2 regions of the Peribacillus sp. NPDC055009 genome follow, and region 2 is predicted to be linked to the other one. Evidence: riboswitches for the same ligand, from Rfam matches in the RefSeq annotation. Region 2 holds a riboswitch; the other holds the start of a gene.

Region 1 (10,695 bases), on a different contig from region 2:
AGTATACGAAGGGTTCATTTGCAACATAAGTTCGCTCAGGCTCCAGCAGCTATTTTGTCTATCTTGCATTTTACCAAAACTAAAGAAGGAAAGACTATTGAAAAGGTTTGAATAGTTGAATAATTCAAGGATTCTGTACAGTGGATCATTGGACTGAAAGAAAGAGGGCCTCTTTGAGACCCTCTTTCTTAATAGTCAAAAAATCACTTGCCCAAATTAATCCAGACGCTTTTCACTTCAGAATAGTTGTCCAGTGCATAAGAACCCATTTCACGTCCGATTCCGGATTGTTTGTAGCCGCCGAACGGGGAAGCTGCGTCGAACGCGTTATAACAGTTCACCCATACTGTACCTGCACGGAGTTTTCCTGCAACATAATGGGCATTGGCTATATCGCTTGTCCATAAGCCGGCAGCCAATCCATATTCACTGGCATTTGCACGGTTAATGACATCATCTAAATCCTCGAATGGCATTGCCGCTATGACAGGTCCGAAAATCTCTTCTTTGGCAATCGTCATATCCTCTTCAACACCAGCGAATATAGTAGGAGAAACAAAGTAGCCTTGTTCACCCGGTTTATTTCCGCCGACAAGAACTTCCGCACCCTCGTTTTTCCCTTTTTCTATATAACCCATTACCCGATTTTGCTGCTCCTCGGAAACAAGCGGTCCAATTTGTGTACTTGGATCCAGACCTATCCCTTGTTTGATGTTTTTTGCATGGCTGGCCATATCGGCAACAACATTATCATAATGTTTCTTTTGAATATAAACCCTTGAACCGGCACAGCATACCTGACCTTGGTTAAACATGACCCCATTCAAAGCTCCAGGGATGGCTTTTGAGAAATCAGCATCAGGCAGGATGATGTTTGGCGATTTCCCTCCAAGTTCCAATGTGACCCGTTTCAATGAATATGAAGCGGAGCGCATGATCAATTTTCCAACTTCGGTCGAACCGGTAAATGCAATTTTATTTACTTGCGGATGGTCGACAAGTGCTTGTCCGGCGGTTTCACCAAAACCGGGAACGATATTGACGACACCATCAGGGAAACCGGCTTCATCTATTAATTCAGCAAGGTAAAGAGCGGAAAGCGGTGTTTGCTCAGCAGGCTTTAATATGACCGTGCAACCTGTAGCGAGTGCCGCTCCCAGTTTCCACATCGCCATAAGAAGCGGAAAGTTCCATGGGATGATTTGGCCGACAACCCCAACAGCCTCGTGTTTTGTATAGTTAAAATAATTTCCGCTTACCGGAATGGTCTGCCCGACAATCTTGGTGGACCAGCCAGCAAAATATCTCATATGTTCTATCGCTAAAGGAATGTCGGCATTGGTCGTTTCATTGATTGGTTTCCCATTATCCAACGTTTCCAATTGAGCTAGTTCAGTTTTATTTTCTTCCATTAAATCGGCTAGTTTATACATAAGCCTACTGCGTGCAGCTGCGCTCATCCTTGACCAAGGACCTTCATCGAATGCTTTGCGTGCAGCTTTGACGGCTAAGTCGATATCTTCTTTATCAGCTTCATAAACATCGGCAAGTTTTTGTCCTGTAGCAGGATTAGGAGTGGAGAAGGTTTTTTTTGAAGCACTTTCTACAAACTGGCCATTAATATAGAGCTTTTTTGGTCCTGTTAAAAATTTTTGCAGCTTTCCACTTACTTCTAACGTTAGATTTGTCATTAATTACCCTCCTGAATAAAATGGTTATCTTGGGCAAAACATGATGACTTATTGTTAACGCTATGATCTATGCCAATTTTTATGATAAATGAAAAAAAGGGAATATTCAATCTATAACATTCGACAGAATATCCAAGGTTTCTTCATCATTTTAAAAATGAAGTATTTTTTTGTCATGACATGTGTATTTACTATAGCAAAAATGAAAGTTAATAGTTAAAATGAATAAGGATAAAATAACAAGAAGGTCTAAAGTTCTTCAGGAGGAATATATGGGAAATGATGCGAAAATGATATCGCAGCGTAAGTTACTTGGTGTTGCGGGTCTTGGATGGATGTTCGATGCACTTGATGTCGGTATGCTTTCTTTCATTATAGTAGCTTTAAGACAGGACTGGAACTTAACCAGTGAGCAGGTTGGCTGGATTGGGAGCATAAACTCCATAGGAATGGCTGTTGGAGCCGTATTCTTTGGTGCGATGGCCGACAGGGTCGGACGGAAGAATGTCTTTATCATTACATTATTATTGTTTTCAATCGCAAGTGGCCTGTCTGCAGCAGTCAGTACACTCAGCTTGTTCTTGATATTGCGATTTTTGATTGGAATGGGACTTGGAGGGGAACTTCCGGTTGCCTCGACATTGGTCTCTGAAAGTGTTGAAGCGAGTAAAAGGGGAAGGGTCGTCGTCCTTCTTGAAAGTTTTTGGGCGGTTGGCTGGATTTTGGCAGCGCTCATATCTTATTTCATCATACCGGCTTATGGTTGGCGGGTTGCATTGTTATTGAGCGCCGTACCCGCTTTATATGCGCTGTATCTGCGCTTGAAACTGCCGGATTCACCGAAGTATACGGAACTTGAAAAAAAGCAGAGACCATCTGTATTAAGCAATATGAAAAGTGTCTGGAAAAAGGAATACTCCCGTCAGACCCTTGTGTTGTGGGTGCTATGGTTTTGCGTGGTCTTTTCTTATTATGGGATGTTTTTATGGCTGCCAAGTGTGATGGTCCTAAAAGGGTTCAGCATGATCCAAAGCTTTGAATATGTATTGATCATGACGCTTGCACAGCTTCCGGGCTATTTTTCAGCTGCATGGCTGATAGAGAAGTTTGGACGTAAATTCGTTTTGATCACATACTTAATTGGAACGGCAGTCAGTGCTTTTTTCTTTGGGTCTGCAGAGGGGCTGGCACTGCTGATAGTTTCCGGAATGTTCCTATCTTTCTTCAACCTAGGGGCATGGGGTGCGCTTTATGCGTATACTCCTGAGCAGTATCCCACAGCAGTTCGTGGTACAGGTGCTGGTTTAGCCGCAGGGATCGGCAGGATCGGCGGTGTCCTGGGACCGTTGCTTGTAGGGTATTTAGTTGCTGCCGGCACCCCGATTTCATCGATTTTCACCATTTTCACAATTGCTATTTTAGTGGGGGCAGTTGCCGTAGCTTTTGGGAAGGAAACAAAGAATACTGTTTTGACATAAACAAAAAAATGGGGGCTGTATTCAGTCCCCATCCTTTTGTTATTTAAAGTCCTTTATGATTTTTATAAGGGATTCGGAGGCAGTCTTAGGACTTTCTGCATTCATGATGGCTGATACGACTGCGGTACCTGACAGCCCGCTAGCAGAAAGGGAGGAAATGTTATCGGCCGTGATACCCCCGATGGCTACGGCGGGAATTGATACGCTGCGGCAAATTTCCTCCAGATCCCCAATTGCCATTAAGGTTGCATCTTGTTTGGTCTTTGTTGGGAAAACGGAACCGACTCCGATATAATCTGCTCCATTTCGTTCGGCTTCTAGAGCCTCTTCAAGATTGGAAACAGATACACCGACGATCATATCTTCAGGAACCATTTTTTTGACGGCAGGCAGTGGAAGGTCATCTTGCCCAATATGAATTCCATCCGCTGCAACAGCAAGTGCTATATCCACCCGGTCATTGATGATAAGGGGAATGGACAGCTCGTTCAATAACTGTTTTAATGCAGAAGCTTTATTATAAAAGGAGAGGGAGGAATTATTTTTCTCTCTAAGCTGTACGATCGAGACTCCTCCTGAAACCGATTCTGAAATGATTTTGGTCAATTCTTCTATTGCCAGGGACTCTTCCGTAACTAAATACAGGCTTAAATCAATTTGGGACTTCTTCATTTATTTTCACCTCATGCATCCAGATTTCCTTATCCATTCTTGATATTGCATCGATTAATCGCACACGAAACGTTCCTGTTCCTTCATCCTCTTGAAGGTTTTTGGCAGCTAGTTCCCCTGAAATGCTCATGGTTGAGATACCGGCAATCGCCGCAGAATAGAAATCATCGGTGACTCCGGAAAAAGTGCCGATAAGAGCAGTGGACATACAACCGGTACCTGTAACATTAGTTAATAGCAGGTTCCCGTTATCGATGATGGACGTACGTTTTCCATCGCTGACCGCATCCTTCGCTCCGCTGACCACGACGATGCAATTCAATTTATTTGCGGCTCGAGCAGCCAGGTCTGCATTGCTGACCGCAAGCTCCTCCGAATCCACCCCGCGAGTAACGGTATCCCCACCCATCAATGAAAGGATCTCACTTGCATTGCCGCGAATGATTTGGAAAGTAACCTTACTTAGGAGCTCTTTCACTTGCTCTGATCGATAGGCGGTGGCACCAACTCCCACCGGGTCCAAAATGACCGGGATATCCAGGTCATTTGCCGTCTTACCGGCAATCTCCATTGCTTCCAAGGCTTTATCATCGATCGTACCGAAATTCAGGACCAATGCATCCGCTAATTTAACCATATCCGCCACTTCTCTTGGGCTCGATGTCATCACTGGTGAACCACCGATGGCAAGGGTGGCATTTGCACAGTCGTTGACCGTAACAAAGTTGGTGATTTGGTGGACGAGTGGTTTTCTTTCTTTTACCTTCACGAATAAATCGGCTGCGGAAACCTTCATATTAAGTCACTCCGTTCTTTTTTTGAATATGAATGAAAATGATGGACAGGACCATGACCTTTACCGATTGAAAAACTATTGCGTATCGCTTCAGAAATATAAGTCTTGGCCTGTTCGATCGACTCTTGCAAGGGCAGTCCATTTGCCAGGTTTGATGTAATGGCGGATGATAAGGTACAGCCCGTACCATGAGTGTTTTTTGTATGTATGCGCTCTCCCTTGATCCAGTGGAAGTCAGTCCCATCATAATAAAGATCATTTGGATTTCCCGCTGCATGGCCCCCTTTAAGTAAAACGGCTTTGGGACCCATTTCTTGTATTGAAATGCATGCCTTGTAGAAATCTTGTTTCGTTCGAATCGACAAGCCAGTAAGCACTTCCGCTTCCGGTACATTTGGTGTTACAAGTGTTGCAAACGGAAGTAAGTCCATTTTTAAGGCGGAGACAGCCTTTTCGTCGAGCAAATGGTGGCCGCTTTTGGAAATCATGACAGGGTCAAGGATAACGATGGCAGGCATGAAGGTTTTAAGGGACGCAGCGACTGTTTCCACGATTTCTTTTGATCCAAGCATGCCTATTTTTACTGCATCGACAGGAATATCTTCAAATATAGCTGCAATTTGGTCCGATATGATAGCTGTTTCAATTGGCTGTACTGAACGGACTTCCATTGTATTTTGTGCGGTTACGGCTGTTATGGCAGACATTCCAAAAACCCCATGTGCAGAAAATGTTTTTAAATCCGCTTGTATTCCAGCACCGCCTCCTGAATCAGAGCCGGCGATGGTTAATGCTGTTTTCATAAAAAAACCCCTTCATATAATTATTTTTTAGAAGTATTTTAAGTAATATGAAAGCTAGAATCGCACCTGCGAATGAACTGAGCATAAAAGCCGGTAAAAAACCAAAAAGAGCAGCTTTTTCTCCTAATAGGAGGATGGCAAGTGGATAACAGGCCATGGAACCGAGAATGCCGGTCCCGATCACTTCACCTAAACAAGCGAATTTTAAGCTTTGTGTTTTTCGATAAAGGATGGCAGCCAAAAGTGCACCGAACATGCTCCCGGGAAAGGCGAATATTGAACCGGTACCAGACATGTTTCTAATGATGGAAACTAGGAAAGCTTGTGTCACAGCATAAGCAGGCCCCAATAGAACGGCCGTGAGGACATTTGACAGATGCTGAATAGGAAAGACCTTTGCAAATCCTGCAGGGATGAAAATAAATGAACTGGTCAGTGTCGTTATAGCCGTTATCATGGCAGTCAACGTCAGTTTCTTGATAGGATTCATCATCATGTCTGCGACCTACAGCGGCCAATCCTGCTCATTTTGAACCATATCCCAGAATAAGTATTCATATCGGGAAGTAACCAAAAAGTGCTTTTCTAATCGAAGAAGTTCCTTTTCTGGCATGCCTTCCGTCAATTCTTCCAACAATGCGATCAGCCACTTGTGTGCTTCCCCGAATTCAGGTGATGAATAGGACCTTATCCAATCTGCGTAGCGATTGTTTTCCAATGCTGCTCCATTTTGTTCTTTTAATAGCAAACCGATTTCATAGTAATCCCAAGCGCATGGCAGGAGACAGGCGATCAAGTCTGCCAATGTCCCATGCTGAGCTGCATTTAGCATGTAACCTGTATAGGCTAGAGTGGTGGGAGTAGGTTCTGTTTCTTCCAATTCCTTGGAACTGATCCCGAATTCGGAAGCATACTGCCGATGGATATCCATTTCCACTTGAAGGGTTTCATTTAAAATACTCGCAAACTTTGCCATGGTTTCGATGTTATGGGCTTTGATGACACCTAAAGCAAAGAGCTTGGAATAATCCATGAGATAGATATAGTCCTGCTTCATGTAATAGGCAAATTTCTTTTCAGGAAGCGTACCATTTCCAATTGCCTGGACAAAGGGATGTGAATGATTCCTTTTCCAAATCTCTTTTGCCCGTGCATGAAGTCTATCACTGAATGTTTCTGTTTTAATATTCTCCATTGTTCATCCTCCTTTAGAATGTTTCCCCTAGATAATGAAAAACCCCGTTCCTGAATACGGAACGGGGTAGATGGATATAGTCTGTAAATGGACGATATCATCCACTTCCCTCCGCCGGTATGAGCCGGTTCAGGTTCAAAGGGTCCGGAAACTATTTCCATCTCAGTCTTAAAAAAGACTCCCCTAGTGGTGTGAATTGTATGTAATTACTGACATCATATCAGAAAGACAAGAAAATGCAACCCGTATTTGAAGAGGGAGCATGTAATGTCCAGGAAAAAAGGGAGAACCAGGTAATTGACTTTTGATAATTATTAGGGTAGAATCATTTCTACATCATTTATATATCGAATTCTTATCCAGAGAGGTGGAGGGACTTGGCCCAAAGAAACCTCGGCAGCGGACCCATTTTGGGAACTGTGCTAAATCCAACAAGCATATGCTTGGAAGATAAGAAGAGCCGTACGGACACAGTCAGCCTCTTCTTGAATTAGAAGGGGCTTTTATTTTTGGGAAATAACGTTTAGTGACATAATAGAAAAGGTATATATAATTTGGTGAAAATCAAACAAGTTGATAAAGTTAGCTAACTAGAAGCAGGCTCTAGGATGACTAGGAAAGGAGCCATTTACATGGCAGAATTATTTAAGAGGATTGAACAGAGGAAGGCAAAACTCATTGAAGAGCTATTGGCCAATGGAGTATACAAAACCTCTGATGAAAGGCACCTTTATGATGCCCCATTAAAAGTGCTTGAAGATGAATATAAGATTGTTATAAATAGACCTAATAACGAGTCACCTTCTGAATGGATGACATAGTAAGCGAAGGACTATATTTTGGGCTCTTGGATAAGGGATATGATGTAAGCATTCACAGTATACACTAGTGGATGCTTTTTTGCGTTTAATAGAAAATGACATAAAATATACATAATTAAAGAATAAAGTAGGTGTTTTGTCACATTTGTCCTATAAAATAACACATTTTATTTCTGAAAAATAGTTGATTTTAACTAGTAGTTTAATTATGATGAAAGTGTAAAAAAATTGAATAAATGGGAGGTGGCATATAATGCCTTACCGTAAAGTAACTATAGAAAGGGTAGAAGAAAAGAGACAGGAAATGATCAAATTGGCAGCAAGTTACGGCTTAACAAGTCTGCTTACTGTTCAGGCCAGTCAAGAATTGGATACGCTATTAAATGCGTTAGCAAGTAAAAGAGAGTCAGAATATTTTTCCCTCCAAAACGCATATCGGTATTTTTAAATTAGCATATTCGACCTGTATTAATTTGAAAAAGCTACTGCTCAAGGCAATAGCTCTAAAAAATTATATTAAATATCGACACGTTTACCAAGAATGATCAAATCCCGCTCAATGCCATCCAGCTCGGCAACTTGAGGTAAATGTGCCCATTCTTCAAACCCGAATTTGGAAAAAAGCTTAAGGCTAGGTATATTGTGGGCGAAAATGAAACCCAATATAGTCTTAATACCTAATTTTGGACTCAATTCAATTGCCTTTTGAATCGAAATTTGTCCGATTCCTTTTCCCCGGAAATAATCATCAATATAAATGCTGATTTCGGCAGTGGAATTATATGCCGGTCGGCCATAGAAGGATTGAAAGCTCATCCATCCAGCAGTTTTCCCTTCTATAGTAATGATATATAGCGGTCTACTTTCTGAATGATGTTCCTCAAACCATTTAACCCTCGATTGGACGGATACAGGCTCCGTATCTGCCGTGACCATTCTTGAAGCAATTGTCGAATTATATATTTCAACAATTCTAGGTAAATCAGATAGTTCTGCCTCTCTAAACTCTATGTGCTCTTCCATGATGTAATCTCCTAACTATCATTTATTCAATCTCCAGAATGAAGGGTAATCCCGTTTTTTTGTTTAAGGGACGGTGAATTGACATCCAATCCATTGAAAGTTTTTTATTATCATACACTTTTTACTCTTTATCTGACAATTCCTTTTTTATGTTAAGTCTGCAGATTTTTTGGGTATGAAAAGGATTAAATACTTCTAGTAAAAAGGCAGAGGAGAACCAAATGAAAAAATTGTCAGTTTTTTTGATTATAGTACTGGTTATATGTTTTGTTGCATATGAATTTCAGGCCTCGGAGTCGGAAGATGTGCAAAGGGTGATGGCTTTTGGAGATTCGTTAACCTATGGAAAAGGGGATAAGGATGGAGAAGGATATATAGAAGGCCTGGAGGATGAATTGAATAACCCGGAATCGGAACAAAAAGTGAGTTTTTGGAATTACGGTATAAAAGGCCAGGAAACGGATGGGGTGATGAAACAGCTTGATGATTACCGCATTAAAACGAAACTTGATGAAGCCGATACTTTCATCGTTTATATCGGAACGAATGACTTGATCAATAGTAACGGCGGGGACTTGGAGAAAATAAGTGATCGAAAAATCAATGAGGGTAAACGGGAGTATATCAGCCATCTGAAAAAGATTACGTCAACACTCATAAAGGCAAACGATAAAGCTGATATTTTGGTAGTGGGACTATATAACCCAATTAAAGGAAATCAAAAACTTGAAAAGCATATTCGCGATTATAACCAGTCAATAAAGGGAATAGCGGATAAAGACAATAGGATGTTATTCATTCCTACGAATGATCTTTTTGAAGATAAAAAGAAAACAGAGTATTTCAGTGATAAGTTACATCCGAATGAAAAAGGGTATCAGCTCATTGCGAATCGGGTTTTGGAAAGTTATGATTTCAAATGAAAGCAAAAATGCACAGGAAGGCATTCTGTGCATTCTTGCTTTCTAGGAATTTAATATGGCTTTTAGTTGAGGGAACTGCAAGTCATGGAGCTGCTTGTATCTGCCATTGTTTTGCAATAACTGTTCATGTGTTCCTTTTTCATGAACCTGCCCTTTTTCCAGAACGATTATTTGATCGGCATCATGAATGGTCGATAAACGATGTGCAATCACAATTGAAGTTCGGTTTATCAATAAACGTGACAAAGCTTCCTGTATCAAATGTTCGGATTCTGTATCCAAGGCCGCTGTTGCTTCATCGAGAATGATGATTTGCGGATTTTTCAAAAGTGCCCTGGCAATGGCAATGCGCTGTTTTTGTCCGCCTGAAAGCTTGACTCCGCGCTCTCCAATTTGAGAATCATAACCATCAGGAAAGGCACTGATAAAGTCATGCGCATTTGCCGCTTTGGCGGATTCGATGATTACATCATCTGTAGCATCAAGTTTTCCATACATGATGTTATCACGGATGGAACCGTTGAATAAAATGATATCCTGGGAGACAACCCCCATTTGTCCCCTTAATGATTTCAGTGATACATTTTTGATATCATGGCCATCCATTTTGATTGTTCCATCTTGCGGATCATAAAATCGGATCAAAAGGCTCGTGATGGTCGATTTTCCTGCACCAGAGGAGCCGACCAGAGCAGTTACTTGACCAGCTTTCATGGTCAGGTTTAAACTGCTAAGCACAGGAACATTCTCATCATAAGAAAAATTAACACTTTGAAATTCAATTTGCTTTTTTATGGAAGGGAGTTCAAGGGCATTTCCCTTGTCACTTATTTCAGGTTGTGTTTCCAATATTTCAGTTATCCGCTCAAAGGCGGCGGCTGATTGCTGGACAATGCTGATGACTCGGCTAAAATTGCGAACGGGACTCTGCAGTAACCTCAAATAGGCGAGGAAGGCCACGATTAATCCTATTGTAAATTCACCTTCCATCACTTGCCAAGCACCGAACACAATGACTGCTACAAGGCCGATATTGTTCAATAAATCAATAATCGGACCGAACATGGAACGTAGTCGAACGGACTTAATGTTTGCAGCCATATTTTCCTGATTACGCTCGGCAAACCGCCTTGATTCGAACTCTTCATTCGTAAAAGATTGAATGAGCCGCATTCCTGAAATGGAATCCTGTAACTGGTTGCTGACATCTCCTGCGGAACTTTGCACAGACCTAAATGACATCCTGATGCGTTTCCCGAATACCCTTGTGATATAGAACATGAAAGGGAATAT
Region 2 (10,695 bases):
CTGAATTAGGGTAATATGAATCGCCCCTCCAGAATCCGTGTACTGAATGGCATTATCAAAAATGTTATGCAGGATCTGTTCCATCCTTCCTTCATCCCCAAAAATAATCGGGTCTGGATCCAGATCCAACTGCAAGTCCAATTTCTTTTCCTTTATTATCGGTTCATATTTCACAAGTACGTCTTCTATGAATTGAGCATAGGCAATTGGGATTTTATTTAACAAGAATGGATCACTATCCATTTTTGTTAAGTCCATCAGATCACCCACAAGCCGCTGCAGCCTAAGGGCCTCCCTTGAAATGAGATGAAGGTATTTCCGTTGTTCTTCATCATTTTTCACGACACCATCCAATATGGCCTGCGTGTATCCCTTTACGTAACTAAGCGGGGTTCTGAGCTCGTGTGCTACATTTTCAAGAAATTCTTTTTTTCTTTCTTCTTCCAAATGGATGGAATTGGCCATATCATTAAAGGCTATTGCCAGTTTACCTATTTCATCATGGCTCCTTACATGGACCTGTATGTCATAATTCCCCTCTGAAACGAGATGGGCTGCAGTCTCGATTTCCTTAATCGGACTGATTAGCCTTTTCAACCATTTTGTAGTAAAAAATATCGCGACTATCAAGAATAATAGGATCGCTGCCAACCATTTTGCAGCAAATTCCTTAAGTAAGACCGTAATGGAATCTACTGGAATATATGTATAGATGATACCTTCGAGGCGATCTTCGTCAATCAGGGGTATGATCGCCGCTACGATGTTCTTTTCAAACCTTTTCTCATATCCCTCTTTTTCAACGGCTTTCCCATCTAAAAGCATTTGCCGTTCTTCTTCAGAAATAAGGGTATCATAATTGATTTCAAAAGGCAGACAGGCACTCAATTCCCTGGGATTGTTGACGACAAAGACCTCGCTGTCATTCTTACTGTTAAACCATTCAACTTTTTCCTTGAAGTCATCACTGATTTCACCGCCGGTATAATCCGCCCCTAGCAATGACGCTTCATTGACTAAATCTGTTTTAAGCTTCTCCACATATAGATTTTTATAATAATATTGAGAAAGTGAGTATGCGAACAGAACGGAAAGGATGATGGCGGTGATGATGGTGAGCCATAATTTAAATGAGAGGGTTCGCCATTTATTGATCATTTCTTTTCCTCTATCTTATAACCGATTCCCCAGACGGTTTGAATGTAATCAGCCGCTCTTAATTTCATTCGTAACGTTTTGATATGGGTATCCACAGTACGTAAAGATCCTCCATACTCCCCGCTCCATACATTTTCAAGCAGTTGTTCGCGGCTGAGTGCCTGGCTTTTATGACGCATGAGAAATAACAGCAATTCGAATTCTTTCAAGGTTAAATTGATTGCCTTCCCTTCAACCAAAACCGTTCTGGATTGTAAGTTCAAGCTAATTTTACCGAATCGGACATGGTTTTGATTTTCTTCTTTCAATGATAATTTCCCTGTCCTTCGCAATACAGCTTCGACCCTTGCTACCAATTCTCCTGGATTGAACGGCTTGACGATATAATCGTCGCCGCCAAGCTTCAGCCCTTTCACCATATCCCATTCTTCACCTTTCGCACTGACAAATATCACAGGGATCTCCCAATTATCACGAATCTCTTCACAAACGGAGAAACCGTCCATACCTGGCATCATGATATCCAATAGGATTAAATCCACTTCCTCTGTTTCAACCATCCTTATAGCTTCTTTTCCATTCGCAGCTTGAAGGCATCGATAACCTGAGTTCAGCAAATACATTTCAACTAGATTTCGCATATCTTCTTCATCATCCACGACTAAAATGGTGTAAGCATGCATGTCATCTACTCCCTCAACATCAATTGGAACGGACCTTCGCCGACTTTTATCGTTTTTTTAACATCGACTGTTTCAGCATCCATTACATACACTTCATCACTATCATATCCCGCCACGACCACATCTTCATTGAAGTTCGCCATTTCAAAGGGGTTGACGCCGACCACTTTGCTTTTCACTTCCTGATATTGATCATTCAATTTATATAAGGAGCTTGTACCATGACTTAGGACAAATATGCCTTCAGCATTCTCCAGGAACTTTATCGGCATGGTGGGGGCCTTCAGTTTCTTCTTCAACTCTCCCGTTTTTGCCGAATAAATATATAGATCTTCTTCCACTTGGTCCCCATCCCCGTGTCCTCCGATCCATATTTCATCCTTTTCTTCCCTTAATAACGTGCCGGTGCTGGAACTATGTACGGGAAATTCGAAATCGACCTTTTTCGTTTCAAGATTTATCACTGAACATTTGGTATCACCAAAATTAATAACATACAAGCGATTTGCTTGCTCTCCTTGAAGAACGGTCAAGGGGCTTTTACCAACCTTGACAATATCCTGTACCTCCCCATCAGCATTTAAAAAATAAATGGAGTGATTCGCTTGATTGACCGCCACGATGCTTTTTCCATCACGTAACAATTGCATATTGACGATTCCTTTCCCAATTTCCCAACTGTTTATCAGTTTTCCTGCTGATAAAGAGTAAACTTGGACTTTCTTCATCTCTTTTCCATAAAGCAGGATAGTATCTTTGTCTGCCAGGAGCAGGGCTCCGGTAAATGGTTCTGAAATATCCCATTTTGCAAATGGATGATAGTTTTCATCTATAAAAGTCAGAGAAGTATCCTTGATATTGACAGTCGCCAGGAAAGATTCACTTTTATTGATTTTAGTAAATGCATTACCGCTAATACACCCAGTAAGCAGTACGATGGCAAGAAAAAGCCCAATGCCCCACTTCATATTTTAAGCTCCTTATTCATTAAATATCTATTTTTTTAAAATTTTAACAATGATTTGTGAAAAAAGTATGAAGCGGATAAGAATATTTGCTAACAAGCACCCGTATCACAATCTGGAATCATAATCTTTCCAATTCAGTAATATAGAGCATGACGATTGCATTTTTCATTTCTTCCGAAAGCGAAGATTCCATCACGCGTTTAATGGAGAGGTAAAATTTCTCCAATACTGGTTTTCGGGCACGGGGATGGGCATTTTCATCCAAAAGCTCACGGCGGATGAGTTCCGGCAAAACTTCCCTTCCACCTCCATCGGTCACCTTACGATTGTTCCATATGCTTAAATAAGCCACCAGTAATTCTTCTTGCCTGATATTTTCCTTCATAGTATCCCTTCCATCCATTACTAATTCATACATATTATTGATCAAGTTCGTAAAGACTATCTTAATAATACGATTACGCTTTTTAAAATTCAAAAAAGGAGTGAGTACAGTGTCTCAAGTATACCGCTGTCCGAATTGCCGGACAAATAAATCTCGCTTCAATCTCATTCAGCAAGTAGCAACCCCCGTTAAAAAGGATCCGCAATCCGGTGAGATTGTTGAACAATATTCGAACGATTCCCTTCAGCCGTTCCATCTAGCATATAATGGTCCTGAAGTTCGGGTGCAATGTGCTGCGTGCGGATTAATAGAAGACGAAAAGACATTTGCCGCCTTTGGAATGCAAGAATAAAAATGGTCAGACCCTCAAATGGGTCTGACCATTTTTTCAATCTTTTCCCACCGACATCTTAGCCCGGTCTATGGCAATTGGAATGGCTTTTCCATCCTCATATCCTTCATCCAATAATGCATTCGCGATCTCTATAGCCTTTTCCCTGACATCTTTATCTAGATTCTTCATCGAATTTGGGTAATCGTTCTTATTCCATGGCATTAATACCGCCTCCTTGATAAGAAAGTCTTCTTATATGTTTCCCTTCTTTTATGGGCGGTAAACGTTTATCGGACCGCTCTCGCTTCCAAAGCTTTCAACTGACCGATCAACATTTCCTCATCCAACTTTTCCCCGATGATGACGATATTCAATGGCATTTTCATCATTTCATTCATATACATCGGCATTCCGTATGAGTATTGAAATAAATGGGGGTATTGTGAATGTGTAAAAGAAATGTATCCTTTCATTCTATATACCGTTTCCGGCAGGGACCTAAGCCACTCTTCAAAGTCGGTTTGTGCCACCGCACCTTCAAAGGTATGAACGACTGCAGTTAAATGCAAATTGTCATGTACATCAAGCTTTTGATGGCTATTTTGCCGATTTCTTTGCATCCCTTGCAATGATTTCAAGGAAACATCTGCATACTCCGTCAATAAACATACAGCATCCGTATTCAGTGCCTGTATCGTATATATCAGCTGTGCGGCCTCCATCTCACTTACTAAATCCGCTTTATTCAATAGTATGAAATCGGCATGGTGGATTTGCTCGGCAAGCAGCTGTCGAAGCTGCGGAGACAGTTCCTCGCGATCGCGCCACCTTAATAAATCGACCACGGTGATAATCCCTTTATACTCCAGCCTTTTGGCGAAGATCGGGGACATGATGCCATCCAATACTTCAACTGGATGAGCAGCGCCCGTCGTTTCAATATAAACCGCATCCAAGTCATTTTCGGTTAGCAATTCATGAAGCTGAACTTCCAGTTTATCTTGAATTGTGCAGCAGATGCACCCGTCAAACAACTCCTTCAGAGGCACTCCATCACCAATGAGTCCGCTGTCAACCGATACACTGCCGAGCTCATTTAAAAGCACGGCCACTTTTCTGCCCGCGTCACTTTCCTGCTTTAATATATTTCGAAGAAGCGTCGTTTTCCCGCTGCCGAGAAAGCCGCCCAATATGTACACTTCGGTTGTTTTCATTCTTATCTGCTCCTATGATCCGGTTAAATTCGATTCCGTTAAATTTTATCATAATTACCTTACTAAAGCACTTGCCGGATTCACATAAAAAAACCAGCCCGTAAGCTGGTTTCAGACTAGGCAAATTCGAAGAAATGCGAGTTCGACTGCAGTTTTTTATTTAAAAACGTCCAGTCGATTTCAGAAATCCGCTCCCTTTCATCCGACTGTCTCCCGAGCCTCCTCGACGCAAGCGTCTGTGGGGTCTCGGCTAGCCAGTTATTCGGCAGGAGTGTCGCAAATTTCTTCAATCTTGCGAGATTTCTTTCCTATAAAATAGAAAAAACACAAAGGGATTAATCATGTTTTTTTATAAAATCAAGGTTAGGTGAGACCATTCCGACTTCCCTTTTTTCTACAAATAAAAACCAGCCCGCAAGCTGGTTTTTTAACATTGATTCATGCTTGAACTTCGTCTTTTTCGTAAATCGGCACCCATCCTGCCGCTGTAACGAAAATGCGGACAGCAACAGTTTTCCTATCTTCTGCAAGCGTGAAATAATGTCTTGTTGATTCTGGTACACTAATAAGATCACCTGGATTAAGGCGCACGTCAAACCACTGTTTATCTTTGCCTTCAATCGCAAAGATACTCGTACCGCCTGCTATGAAACGCACTTCATCATCTTCATGGTGATGTTCCTGCTTAAAGTTTTCAAGCATTTGATCCAAGTTCGGATTCGCATCGGATAATGTGATGATATCATGCGCTTTATAGCCTCTTCTTTCGGAGATTTCCGCTATCTCTGATTGGAATGCTACAAGGATTTCCTCCTTTTCAGCATCTGTTAGATCGTATTTTTCCACGAGATGGGCCGGTAATTTAGAAATGTCCCATTGCTCATAAATAACCCCTTGTGTTTCTAAAAATCCTTTTACCTGTTCACCGTTTTCAATAACCTCGTTTGTTTCCTGGAATCTTATCGTCGCCATCATTCATTCCTCCTTCATTAGTGTTTATCTTAAAGAAACTGCAAATGCCTTTTGTTGATTAAGCAACAGTTGATATTGAAATAAAAATTCGCAAGCTTCAAGTATTCTCTTTGCTTCGAGTCCGCTTTTACCCCAAACCGTAATACCATGATTGCGGATCAGCACGGCGCCAGAGTCTTCTTCGACATGTGGCTCGAACTTATCGGATAACAGCGGAATGTCAGCATGATTATATATGATTGGAATCCGAAGTTCCGAATCTTCATCCCACCGACCGGTCGCTTTAATGATTTCATGATTACGAAAAGAAACTTGGCCTTCATCCCCGTACAATTCGGATATCACATTATTTTCAACTGTATGGACATGGAGTACACAGTTCGCATTCGTTTTCCGGTAAATGACTGTATGAAGTAAAGTTTCGGCCGATGGTCTTAGGTTCGTTTCTTCAACTGGCTTTCCTTTTAAATCCACCAGTAAAAAGTCCGAATCCGATTGCTTCCTTTTATCCTTACCGCTTGCCGTAATATAAAAGAAAGGGTTTTTGGGCTCCCGAATGGACAAGTTCCCGCTAGTTCCCATAAACCAATCCCTTTCGGCCAGTTCAGCTTTAATATCTGCCAGCTCCTGCCATTCTTTAGAATGATTATTCACGCTTTACCCACCCATCTGCTGCTTAATAATATCAATTACATCAAAAAACGTTTCAAAACCTTGATGTGGAATCCCTTCGCTATCGCATTTTTCAAGCAGTATGTCACGGGCTATGACAAAATCCGCCTGTTTTGCAGCTTCAAAATCCGTTACTGAATCTCCAATAACGAATTTAAAATCTTCCGCACCCGCAATTTCCCTCATAATGGATGGCTTGCAGCAACCGCATCCATTATTACATTGATCATCACAGGAATGCGGCCACTCAATATAAATCTTTTCCTTATCAAAAAATGCACGGTTGCAATAAACGGACTCTGTTGGCAAGATATCATTCAAAAGCGGTGCAATGAAAAAATCCATGCCCCCGCTTACAATATATAAAGGGATGTTGGCTTGTTTCGTATACTCAACGAATTCATAAAACCCTGGACGAATGCCGGCCGTCTTTCTTACATATTGGATGATGTCATCCTTCAAGCCGCTATCAAGCAGGGAAAACATATCCCCTACTCCCGAAGATATACTGATTTTTTGCTGAAGGACACCGTCTTTCAACGCTTCCCATTCCGGAGGCGCAAATTTCTTCATGATGGAAATGATATTATCCGAGTTGGTGATCGTTCCGTCAAAATCACAAAAGATGATCGGTTTCATTATTTCTTATAGGCCTCCCCATAACACAAGAGCTTTTTTTAGTGTTTCATCCTCAGCAGCCGCTTCAGATAGTTCCTTTCCTGCAAGTACGGCTTCCACAGCGGATCGGAAAGCCTTTGCCCCGCCATCTGCTCCATCAGGATGCCCGTGAATTCCACCTCCGGCATTAATCACACTATCGATTCCAAAATCCTTGATTAGATCCGGAACCATGCCCGGATGAATGCCAGCAGAGGGAACAGGGAAGGCTTTTTTCCATGAAAGTTCATCTTTTGTCAGAGCTTCAGCAATCGCCAAGGTCTCCTTTTTTTCAAGTGCGACACTTCCATAAGGGGACGGGAACAAGGATAAATCCGCACCTGATAACCTTACTAATTTACCAAGCAATAATGGATAGCCGACCCCATAAAATGATGAAGCTGACAATGCCCCGCTATATGCGGGGTGCGCCATGATCGGCAGCTTGATACGATCATGTTCACTCAAGGCCTGCAATACATCCAAACCATATGTATGAACGTTGAACAACAAGGCATCTGCCCCTGCATCAGCCGCTTGCTCTGCCTTATCCAATAATTCAAATGTTTTCCCTGATAGATTGACTGCATATAAAGTTCGGTGGCCAGTGGTTTCATAGACATCATTCAATATTCTTTTTCCCGTTTTTATTCTATCGAAAAATGGAGTCAGTTCCTGGTCAAAGAGGATCTCATCATCTTTAACTAGGTCGACACCTCCTAATGCTTGTTGCCTCAGTTGCTCATTATGGAATGTTAGGTCTCTTCCTAATACACCTTTAAAGATGCTCATCACCAGGGGCCGGTTAAATACGCCAATCTTTTTCCTAATGCCTTCAATGCCAAATTGCGGCCCGGGAAAGGCTTTTTGAATATCACCGACAAAATCCAAGTCGATAAGTTTTATTTCCCCGTCCAATGAAAGTTTGCCGAAGACCGTCGTTAGGATTGCAGGTAAATCATTGGAGAAATTCCTTGCCGGATAGGCAATTTTAATAAGCGAACGGTATACTTTACGATTAAAGTAGCTGTTTGCCCTCTCTTCTTCGGAAAGTGGTGTCACCGATACGACGCGTCCCTTATGTTTTTCCAGTTGTTTCTGGACTAAATGGGGCAGGTCCGTCCATGTCCCGACAGTCAAACCTAAGGCAATGCTCTCTGCTTTTTTCTCATGATTTCCCTTAGAATCATGAATTAAATAAGTAGCGACTATCTCGCTCATTTGATCACTCCTATATCACGTTAGTAAACTCCCGATGTCATTAACCTGAAATGGTCTCAAAATGGCAAAAGCCCCTTCATAAAGAAGAGGCTTTAATAAGCCATCTTCTTATCTCCCAGCCATTGGCTGCAAGAATTAGCACCGTGCCTTGTGGATTTCAAGAAAAATCCGGCGAAGAATTCCGCCCCATTTTACAATGGAATTACGGTCGGTTGCTGGGCTTCATAGGGCTAGTCCCTCCACCTGCTCAAAATAAGAAAACGCTGATATATAAATTTGCATCCAAGTATCGAAAGATTAAGAATTTATTTTGTATTCTGACAGGTAATCCCTACTTTGTCAATAAGTTTTAACTATTTAAGGGTGAATTAATCGGATATATCATTGTGGTTAAAATAATTTTAATTTACTTATCCGTTCCACAGCCTCTTTCAGCCGTTCTTCCGAAGTCAGCAGCCCTACCCTGACATAACCTTCGCCAAATTCACCAAATCCATTCCCTGCGGCAACAGCAACGTGGGCATGCGTTAATAAATAGTCTGCAAAACTCTCGGACGTAAAACCTTTAGGTACCTTGAGCCAGGCAAAAAATGATGCCGCAGGAGCTTTGACATCCCAGCCGATTGCCCTTAATCCCTCAATGAAAACATTCCTTCGTCCCTCGTACATCTGCACTAACTGCTCTACACAGCTCTGCGAGTCAAGCAAAGCGCTTGCAGCAGCTTCTTGTATCGCCGGGAACAGACTCACATAAAGATGGTCTTGTAATAGTTCAAGAGCTTCTATGACACTCTTATTCCCCACTGCGAAGCCGACTCTCCACCCTGCCATATTGTATGTTTTCGATAGTGTGTATATTTCTATTCCTATTTCCTTCGCTCCCTCTGACTGGAGAAAGCTTATCGGTTTTTTTCCGTCGAATCCTATCGCCCCATAAGCGAAGTCGTGGACCACACAAATTGAATGCTCTTTTGCAGTAGAGACGGTCTCATCAAAGAAACTTTCAGTTGCAGAAGCACCTGTGGGATTGTTCGGATAGTTCAAGAACATCATTTTGGCTTTATCAAGCACTTCTTTATGTATGTCACTGTATTTTGGAAGAAAATCATTTTCTTCTGTCAAGGGCATGAATTCGGTCTTTGCCTGGGCTAAAACAACACCGGAAAGATAATCCGGATAGCCGGGATCCGGAACAAGGATCGTATCACCCGGATTCAATAAACACTGCGGCAGTTCGACAAGACCTGCCTTTCCCCCGAAGAGAATCGCCACTTCACTGTTCGGATCCAGCTTGACACCGAATTCACGTTCATAAAAGACGGCAGCAGCATCTTTTAAATATTGATGCCCCCGGAATGGCGAATATTTATGATTAATCGTTTTTTCAGCGGCAGACTGCAAGCTTTTCACGATATGGTCTGGTGTCGGCTGATCAGGGTTTCCCTGGCCTAAATTAATGACATCATGTCCTTGCTCCGTGATGGCATTGACTTTTGCGACTAGTGAGGCAAAAAACTGCTTGGGCAGGTCCTGAAGCTGTCTGGATTTTTCGAATTGCACCATTTATACACCTTCTCTGAAATTTCTTGAAATTCTAGACACAAATGATATATGTTTATCATAGTCTTGTAAAGCATTTTTTACATGTGGGGGTTTTAAACGATGAAGTGGAAAATAGCTTGTATTCAAATGGATATAGCATTCGGGCAACCGGATATCAATTTTCAGGTTGCGGAACAATGGTTGGAAAAAGCAGCACGGTCAGAACCCGATATCGTCATTTTACCAGAGCTTTGGACAACCGGATACGACTTAAGCAGGTTAAATGAGATTGCTGATCAAGAGGCGGAAAAAACGATTGAATTTCTTAAAACACAGGCAAGGAAACACGAGATTCACATCGTAGGCGGTTCCATTGCGAAAAAAACGGGCAAGGGAATCTATAACACCATGATCATCATCGATAAACAGGGAAATCTCATAAAAGAATATGATAAGCTTCACTTATTTCAGTTAATGGATGAACATCATTTCCTGAAGCCAGGAGAAAAGGATGGTTTATTTACTCTTGATGAAAAAATATGTGCTGGTTTCATTTGTTATGACATCCGTTTTCCTGAATGGCAGCGAGCCCATACCGCTAAAGGCGCCGAAGTTCTATTCGTTACGGCTGAATGGCCAAAGCCGAGACTCGATCACTGGAGAGCCTTATTGATTAGCCGTGCCATCGAGAACCAAGCCTATGTAGTAGCCGTTAATCGCTCAGGCTCTGATGTCAATAATATATTTGCCGGTCATTCCCTGATTATTGATCCTTGGGGAAATATCATAAGTGAAGCCGGAGAAGGAAACGAACTCCTGACAGGCACCTTGGACTTCAATAAAGTTACGGAAGCACGTAACAAAATACCTGTATTCGAAGATCGCCGTC

What was found. A riboswitch is a leader RNA that binds a small molecule or an ion and turns the genes downstream of it on or off. The one in region 2 is predicted to bind S-adenosylmethionine.
Region 1: it holds a riboswitch for S-adenosylmethionine, as region 2 does, so the genes downstream of both, ACWF5P_RS16055 (Fur-regulated basic protein FbpA) here and mtnW (2,3-diketo-5-methylthiopentyl-1-phosphate enolase) in region 2, are expected to answer to the same signal.

The regions. Positions count from the first base shown of each region.
Region 1 is NZ_JBSGVZ010000010.1:29,672-40,366, forward strand. Features, by position in the region: gene ACWF5P_RS16020 (aldehyde dehydrogenase family protein) at 204-1,691, opposite strand; gene ACWF5P_RS16025 (MFS transporter) at 1,964-3,169, shown strand; gene thiE (thiamine phosphate synthase) at 3,209-3,841, opposite strand; gene thiM (hydroxyethylthiazole kinase) at 3,822-4,637, opposite strand; gene thiD (bifunctional hydroxymethylpyrimidine kinase/phosphomethylpyrimidine kinase) at 4,634-5,440, opposite strand; gene thiW (energy coupling factor transporter S component ThiW) at 5,409-5,930, opposite strand; gene tenA (thiaminase II) at 5,946-6,635, opposite strand; TPP riboswitch at 6,725-6,830, opposite strand; SAM riboswitch class I at 6,988-7,092, shown strand; gene ACWF5P_RS16055 (Fur-regulated basic protein FbpA) at 7,268-7,456, shown strand; gene ACWF5P_RS16060 (Spo0E family sporulation regulatory protein-aspartic acid phosphatase) at 7,710-7,904, shown strand; gene ACWF5P_RS16065 (GNAT family N-acetyltransferase) at 7,973-8,479, opposite strand; gene ACWF5P_RS16070 (DUF459 domain-containing protein) at 8,701-9,402, shown strand; gene ACWF5P_RS16075 (ABC transporter transmembrane domain-containing protein) at 9,445-10,695, opposite strand, start outside.
Region 2 is NZ_JBSGVZ010000018.1:28,244-38,938, forward strand. Features, by position in the region: gene ACWF5P_RS21445 (sensor histidine kinase) at 1-1,158, opposite strand, end outside; gene ACWF5P_RS21450 (response regulator) at 1,155-1,841, opposite strand; gene ACWF5P_RS21455 (WD40 repeat domain-containing protein) at 1,847-2,809, opposite strand; gene ACWF5P_RS21460 (hypothetical protein) at 2,928-3,194, opposite strand; gene ACWF5P_RS21465 (DNA alkylation repair protein) at 3,304-3,546, shown strand; partial or broken gene ACWF5P_RS21470 (DUF2188 domain-containing protein) at 3,604-3,750, opposite strand; gene ACWF5P_RS21475 (CobW family GTP-binding protein) at 3,816-4,742, opposite strand; gene ACWF5P_RS21480 (cupin domain-containing protein) at 5,181-5,714, opposite strand; gene ACWF5P_RS21485 (methylthioribulose 1-phosphate dehydratase) at 5,739-6,368, opposite strand; gene ACWF5P_RS21490 (2-hydroxy-3-keto-5-methylthiopentenyl-1-phosphate phosphatase) at 6,372-7,025, opposite strand; gene mtnW (2,3-diketo-5-methylthiopentyl-1-phosphate enolase) at 7,032-8,264, opposite strand; SAM riboswitch class I at 8,370-8,523, opposite strand; gene ACWF5P_RS21500 (aminotransferase class I/II-fold pyridoxal phosphate-dependent enzyme) at 8,655-9,827, opposite strand; gene ACWF5P_RS21505 (carbon-nitrogen family hydrolase) at 9,927-10,695, shown strand, end outside.